DNA from 3 places in the Rhizobium sp. Root491 genome. Region 1 is predicted to be linked to each of the others. Evidence: riboswitches for the same ligand, from Rfam matches in the RefSeq annotation. Region 1 holds a riboswitch; each other region holds the start of a gene.
The links. A riboswitch is a leader RNA that binds a small molecule or an ion and turns the genes downstream of it on or off. The one in region 1 is predicted to bind cobalamin.

Region 1 (2,260 bases):
ATTCCTGTGCTTGTCACAGGAATGAGGGTGGTGGGGAAGTTGAGCCGCGAGACCATCACAAATCACCCCTGATCAAGCACCCGGCAGACACGGGGCGCGACATCCCCGCCCTCCCCCGCCATCGCACGGCGGATATCGCGGCTGTTGAGATGCAGACTGCGACCGGCCGGCAAAGCCGAGCGTTTTATCTTGGCAAGGGCTGCGACCGTAAAGGCAGCCTCATTCTCATGAAAATAGGCGAGCGCCGCTTCCCGTTCCGGGCTGACGCCAAGGACTGCCTTGAAAGCAAGGCGATGCACGGCGCAGAAAGCGCCGTGACCGGGAACGGCAAAACGCAGCGCGTCGAGTTCCTCACTCCATTCGGCTGCGTCCTGCATGGATTTAAGCCTGCTGGAAGCGCTTCAGGAAAAACGCGCTCAATGTTCCGAGCAAGGCCCAGAAGACAAAGCTGGTCACGGTGGCGGCGACGATGAACTGTCGTTCCAGCGGCAGCGGTGCCAGCGCATGTTCACCTTCCGGCGGCAGGGGCGCGCCCACCACATGTGGAGCAACGATCAACACCAGTGCGAGCACGATTGCCCAGGGTTCGCGCCGGAATGCGATCAGCGCAATGCCGCCCGCGGTTGCGGCAACCGTCGAAAGCCACCAGATTTGACGCGCCTCAAGCGCGGCCGCCGGGCTGCCCGGTAGTTCCGGCGGCAGGCCGATCATCGGCGCAAGCATGACGGCGGCAAAACCGGCCACACCCCACAAAAGGCCTTCGCGCCAGCCGGCATCGGTGCCGCGCAGCGAGATGAGGCCGGTCAGCACCAGCGCATAACCGATGGCGGTCAGCACGTTGGCGGCGACCGTATAGGCGGTGCGCTCGAAGCCGTCGGCCGGAGACCAGGCTTCCTTATTATGTTCGTGCGCGGGAACGGCAGCGCCGGTCGTGGCCGGAGCATCATGGCTGTGGGGCGCTTCGCCACCGGCATTTTCATAGGTTTCCGCCTTCAGGATCAGCGGCGTGGTGCCGAAAGCCTGCATGGCCGAAACGGCGAAGCCGCCAACGATGCCGACGAGGACGGCGGTAAAAACGATATTGCGAAAGAACGACATGCTTTTTCCCCTCAATGGCAAGGGAAAGCATTGGCATGACGCGTGTCATGCGCGGCGTTGTGAACGGCTTCCACATGCGAAAAGCCGACAAACCCGACGACGAACAGACCAAGCACGATCGCCGTCAGCGATTGCGCGAAGCTGCCCGTTTTTGCTGAAACGGCGGCATTTGCCGTATTCTGGTTGATGGACATGGTGACCCCTCTTACGGCGCGACCCCGCGCCTTTAGACGCGGCGGAACGGCAAACGCCGTGCAGCCGCATGCGATACACTTCACCACGGGGATACGAGACTGACACAGGGCGGCACGTTCAAGCGCCACCACCCTGAAATTCCGCTCTTCCGGACACCCCGCCGGCATGGACATTTCCGTGATGGCAGGTCTCCTGGCTTACGGGTCAAAACCTGAAACACCTTCCCGGCATTGCCCTCGCCCATATCCGGCGAGATGCTTACCAGTGGCATTTCGTTTCAGGCTCTCCGCTCACAGTTGCGGGGGCAGCCACGAATGAGGATGTCTCCCTATCGTGTTCCCTTTTCACCTTCCGGAACGCCCGGAAGGAACCATCACAGGATCGTTATCCGATGGGTGTGGGTGGGAGTCAATGGCAGGCCGGCGTGAGAATTGCGCGCCGCGGCTGGATGCCGGATCAAGTCCGGCATGACGGCAAAGGGCTACCGTGCCGGGATGGCCTTCAGATAGGCGGCGATCGCATTGCGGTCATCGACCGTCAGATGCGCCATATTCTGCTGCACCTTGACCATGGAGCCGCCGACGCTGTCGAATTCCGGGGTGAAGCCGGTTTCCAGATAGTTGGCAATATCGGCCGCTTCCCAGCTTCCGACGCTCTGCGAGCCGGGGGTAATATCGGGAATGCGGCCCTCGCCTTCGGGATTGGGACCACCGGCCAGCCATTTGCCATCGAGAAAACCGCCAAGCGCATTGCGCGGCGTGTGACATTCGCCGCAATGGCCCGGGCCTTCCACCAGATATTGGCCGCGCAGCAATTCGGCATTGGCATCGGCAAGCTCGACGCGGGGTGGCGCGGATGTATCGAAATAGAGGAATTTCCAGCCGCCCAATGCCATGCGCATGTTGAAGGGGAACGGCAGTTCGTGATCCGGCGCGTCATTCTGGCTGGCGGGCAGAACCCGCAAATA
Region 2 (2,260 bases), on a different contig from region 1:
GCCACCATCAGCGATTTGCCGACATCCGAGCCGGTTCCCTGAAACATCAGCACACGTGCAGTCATGTCAGTATTCTATCCCGGCCTGCGCCTTTACGCCCGCCTTGAAGTGATGTTTGACGAGGGTCATTTCCGTCACCATGTCGGCAGCGTCGATCAACGGTTGTTTGGCGTTGCGGCCGGTAACGATGACATGCAGATCGGATCTACGGTTGGAAAGCGTTTCGACGACCTCTTCCAGCGGCAGGTAATCATAGCGGAGCGCAATGTTCAGTTCGTCGAGAACCAGCAATCCGATCGTCTCGTCGGCCATCAGTGCTTTCGCTTCGTCCCAGGCCTTTTTAGCTGCCGCGACATCGCGCTTCAGGTCCTGCGTGTCCCAGGTAAACCCCTCGCCCATAGTGCGCCATTCCACCCTGTCGCCGAACAAAGTCAGGGCCTGCTGTTCACCCGTCGACCATGCGCCCTTGATGAATTGCACGACGCCGACGCGCCGCCCTGTGCCGAGCATGCGCAGGGCAAGGCCGAAAGCGGCCGTGGATTTGCCTTTGCCAGGGCCGGTATTGATCATCAGCAGACCTTTTTCGATGGTCTTTTCCGCGACTTCGGCATCCTGAACCGTCTTGCGGTTGACCATTTTCTGCCGGTGGCGTTCGGCTTCGCTGTCGCTGATATCGCGTGTCATCGCGTTTTCCTTCTCGTCCAGAGGCGCGGGACCGTATGCCCCCGCCATTCGGAGCGGCGACTATACTCAATTTGCCGCACCCGGCAATCGACAAGCCGGCAGCATTGACCGTCACGCCCGTTCAGCCTAAGGGTAGGGCACTGACGGTCTTTTCCCGGCAACGGGAAAAGCTAAGAGGGAACACGGTTCCACCCCATACCGGGTCATTCCGTGGCTGCCCCCGCAACTGTAAGCGGTAAGCCCGCACTGTGAAGCCACTGGACCATAAAATTGGTCCGGGAAGGTGGTGCAGGGTGTTTTAAAGCCGCAAGCCAGGAGACCTGCCGTTCAGGAAAAAACGTCTCCCGGGCGGGGTGCTCCGGTCAGCCGGTCGAATTGATTTGCAGCCGCGCTTTTCAGTGCGCTGTTTTCGACATCCGCACCCCGATGAGTTTAAAGACGCGGAAAGCGGAACGGTTTGGATATTACCACAACATCTTCTTGTGCGGACGGGACAATGGAAGCCAACACAGCTTCCGGCGTGGTCGTTTTTGTCTGCCGAAGCTGTCGCGACTACACCGATCCCAATGCGGAGCCGCGCCCCGGCACCATCCTTGCGGAAGCTGCCATCGCAAAAGCGCGTGACTCCGGCATCGATGTTCGCTCCGTCAATTGCCTTGCCAATTGCAAACGCGGCCTCAGTGCCGTGCTGCGCGGTGCCGATGGCTGGTCCTATGTATTCGGCGGGCTGACGACCAACGATGCGGAAGACCTGCTCACGGGCGCGCAAATGCTGGCCGCCTCCGCAGACGGCCTGATGCCCTGGCGCGGCCGCCCCGACACATTGAAGCGCGGCATGGTGGCGCGCATTCCCCCATTCGATTTTACCGAGGAGAGATCATGAGCACCCTTCTGGACCGCGTTCCCTGCACCATCGTCACTGGCTTTCTGGGGGCTGGAAAAACCACGCTGCTGCGCGGTCTTCTCGAAAAGCTAGATGGCAAGCGGCTTGCCATCATCGTCAACGAATTCGGTGATATCGGCATCGATGGGGATATCCTCAAGGGATGCGGCATTGAGAGCTGCCCGGAGGAAAACATCGTTGAGCTGGCCAATGGCTGCATCTGCTGCACGGTGGCGGATGATTTCCAGCCGGCCATCGAGCAGATTCTGAGCCGCCAGCCGAAGGTGGAGCATATCCTCATCGAGACCTCCGGCCTTGCCCTGCCCAAGCCGCTTGTGCAGGCATTTCAATGGCCGGCCATCAAGAGCCGCGTGACGGTTGACGCTGTTGTGGCTGTTGTGGATGGCGCTGCCCTTGCCGAGGGTCAGGTGGCGCATGACATGGAAGCCCTTGCCGCCCAGCGCGCAAATGACGAAGCCCTCGATCACGACGATCCGGTCGAAGAGGTTTTTGAGGACCAGATCGCCTGTGCCGATCTTATCGTGCTGACCAAGGCGGATCTGCTCGATAGCGCCGGTCTGGACAAGGCGAAGGCTCATATTCTCGAGCATTTGCCGCGGGCCGCAAAGATCGTCGTCGCCTCGAATGGCGTCATCGATCCGGCCGTGCTGATCGGCCTCGGTCTTGCGGTTG
Region 3 (2,260 bases), on a different contig from region 1:
GGCGCGGCTGAGGCGGTAACTCCAGACGATGCCCTCATCCAGCGGCTCCAGCGGATAACCCGCATGGAAGACACGATTGGCAATGGTCTTTGCCACCACGTCGAACGGAATGGCAGTCTCGCCGATGGCCGCACCGGCCATCAGCGCGACGAGCAGCAGGGCGAGTGCGGCAAAAGCCAGACCCGCCCTGCCAAGATTGACGGAAAGACCGTTCACTTGGCGAGACCGGCTGTGGAAATCGCCTCGGCCAGCGTTTCAATGCCTTCGATCGTGCGGATGGTCGGGTTCATCGCCTGCGCGTCCATTTCGAAGACATGGGCCGCCTTGACGGCGGGCATGATGCTGGCAACCGGATCGGTAGCAAGGAACTTGAGCTTGACGGCGACGTCATCGGCGGGGAACCGCCGGCGGTCCATCTTGCCGGCAACGATCACGGACGGATTGGCCTTGGCGATGGTTTCCCAGCCAACAGTCGGCCATTCCTCATCGCTTTCGATAACGTTCTTCAGTCCGAGCGCGGACATGATGTAACCCGGCGCACCATTGCGGCCCGCCACGTAAGGATCGATATCCAGCTCGGCGCTGGAGAACCAGAAGACTGCTGAAATCTTGCCATTCGCCGAAGCGATCTTGGCGCGGGCGGCTTCCTCACGCTTTTTCAGGTCGGCAACGACTTCCTCGCCGCGATCCTGCACGTTGAAAATTTTCGCAAGGTCGCGGACCTCCTGGTAGATCAGGTCCATGGTGAAAACGGACTTGCGCACGCCGTCGCCGCCGCCGGAATTGTCCTTGCCCATGCAATCGGCAGGGGAGGTATAAACGGGAATACCGAGTTCGGCGAATTGCTCCGGTGTTCCGACAACGCCTTCGGGACCGATCTGCCACTGGAACTGCGTCGTCACGAGGTCCGGCCTCTTGCCAACCACCGCCTCGAAGCTCGGATCATTGTCGGCAAGCCGCTCCACCTTGGCATTGGCGTCTTCGTAACCCTTCAGAACCGGGCCGATCCACAGCGCCGTGCCTACCACCTTGTCGGCCACGCCGAGCAGATAGAGAACCTCGGTCGTGCTCTGGCCGACCGATACTGTGCGGGCGGGCGCCTGCTTGAAGGTGATTTCGTGGCCGCAGCTATTGATCGTCAGCGGATAGGCGGTTTCGGCAGCCTGAGCGGCACCGGCGGGCAAGGCCGCTAATGCGACAGCCAGAAGACCGGCGGAAACCGGCAGGCGTTTGAAATGAAACATATGTTCTCCAGTCTAAATAAAGTGGCGTGATCCGCAGGCCGCGCGTCAAAACGCGTAGTGACAGAGCGACAACAAGTGTGGAGATGGAGAACGGGACTCTAAATACGTTTCCGCGGACGGAAAGGTCATAATCAGCTCCTCTTCCGGGCATCCCCGCCCGTAACGATGGTCAATATTATGACGGCAGGTCTCCTGGCTCACGAATATGCGCCGTTCATCTGCCTTCCCGCACCTTGAAGGGTGCAGTGGCATGACGCTTTTCAGGCGTCACGAGGATGAGCGGCAATCCGCTTACAGTTGCGGGGGCAGCCACGGCATTGGGCGATAGAAATCACCCGCACCATGTTCCCTATTAATCCCTTTGCCCTTCGGCTTCAGGAACCGTCGCTTTCTGACATAAGGGGCAAGCGCCGGGGCGTCAATTGCGATAGTGCTGCAGCTCAGCACAAAGACGGACCCGCCAACGCGAAAATTTTTGTAGCGCCGGAGGGCGCCGGTTGAGGTGCGTCTTTGGACATGGTGGTAAGGGTTTCAATCACCACCAAGCCGGATTGCGCAATAAAATCAATAAAGAGATTGTTGTCGCTGATGGTGTCGAGACGCACCAGCTCATCGTCAAGATCGGTAAAATGCCGCCTTACGAGTGCAATCGCATCCATGTCCGCACCCGCAACGACCGGACCGATAATGTGGCCCCGCCCCGCCGCACGGCGCAGCGCAAAAGCGGTAAGACGGTCCGCCTCAAACACACCGTAACCCGCATTCTGCGTCAAAAGTCGCTGCAAAACGTTCCGGCGCGAAACGCCAAAAGCCGCCCGGTCTAGTTCCACCACATCAGTCAGATGACCTGCGGATAACGGCTCTATTCGTTGTTTTCTGCCGGGCGGCGGTATCTCGAAAAGGCAATTCGCCCTTCCCCGGAACAGATATACTTTTTCCGTATCACCGGCAAAACCCAACCTTGAAAACAACCGCCGCGACGCTCCCGTCGCGTTCAACCGCAGGGAGACAGTGGG

Region 2: it holds a riboswitch for cobalamin, as region 1 does, so the genes downstream of both, ASD46_RS16265 (DUF1636 family protein) here and ASD46_RS02975 (CbtB domain-containing protein) in region 1, are expected to answer to the same signal.
Region 3: it holds a riboswitch for cobalamin, as region 1 does, so the genes downstream of both, ASD46_RS12190 (ABC transporter substrate-binding protein) here and ASD46_RS02975 (CbtB domain-containing protein) in region 1, are expected to answer to the same signal.

The regions. Positions count from the first base shown of each region.
Region 1 covers NZ_LMFF01000001.1:592,784-595,043, forward strand. Annotated here, with positions in the region: gene ASD46_RS02965 (hypothetical protein) at 63-377, opposite strand; gene ASD46_RS02970 (CbtA family protein) at 382-1,098, opposite strand; gene ASD46_RS02975 (CbtB domain-containing protein) at 1,110-1,292, opposite strand; cobalamin riboswitch at 1,458-1,683, opposite strand; gene ASD46_RS02980 (c-type cytochrome) at 1,775-2,260, opposite strand, start outside.
Region 2 covers NZ_LMFF01000014.1:290,099-292,358, reverse strand. Annotated here, with positions in the region: gene ASD46_RS16275 (cobyric acid synthase) at 1-65, opposite strand, end outside; gene cobO (cob(I)yrinic acid a,c-diamide adenosyltransferase) at 67-684, opposite strand; cobalamin riboswitch at 812-1,027, shown strand; gene ASD46_RS16265 (DUF1636 family protein) at 1,181-1,567, shown strand; gene cobW (cobalamin biosynthesis protein CobW) at 1,564-2,260, shown strand, end outside.
Region 3 covers NZ_LMFF01000012.1:277,914-280,173, forward strand. Annotated here, with positions in the region: gene ASD46_RS12185 (FecCD family ABC transporter permease) at 1-216, opposite strand, end outside; gene ASD46_RS12190 (ABC transporter substrate-binding protein) at 213-1,244, opposite strand; cobalamin riboswitch at 1,409-1,645, opposite strand; gene ASD46_RS12195 (GNAT family N-acetyltransferase) at 1,685-2,260, opposite strand, start outside.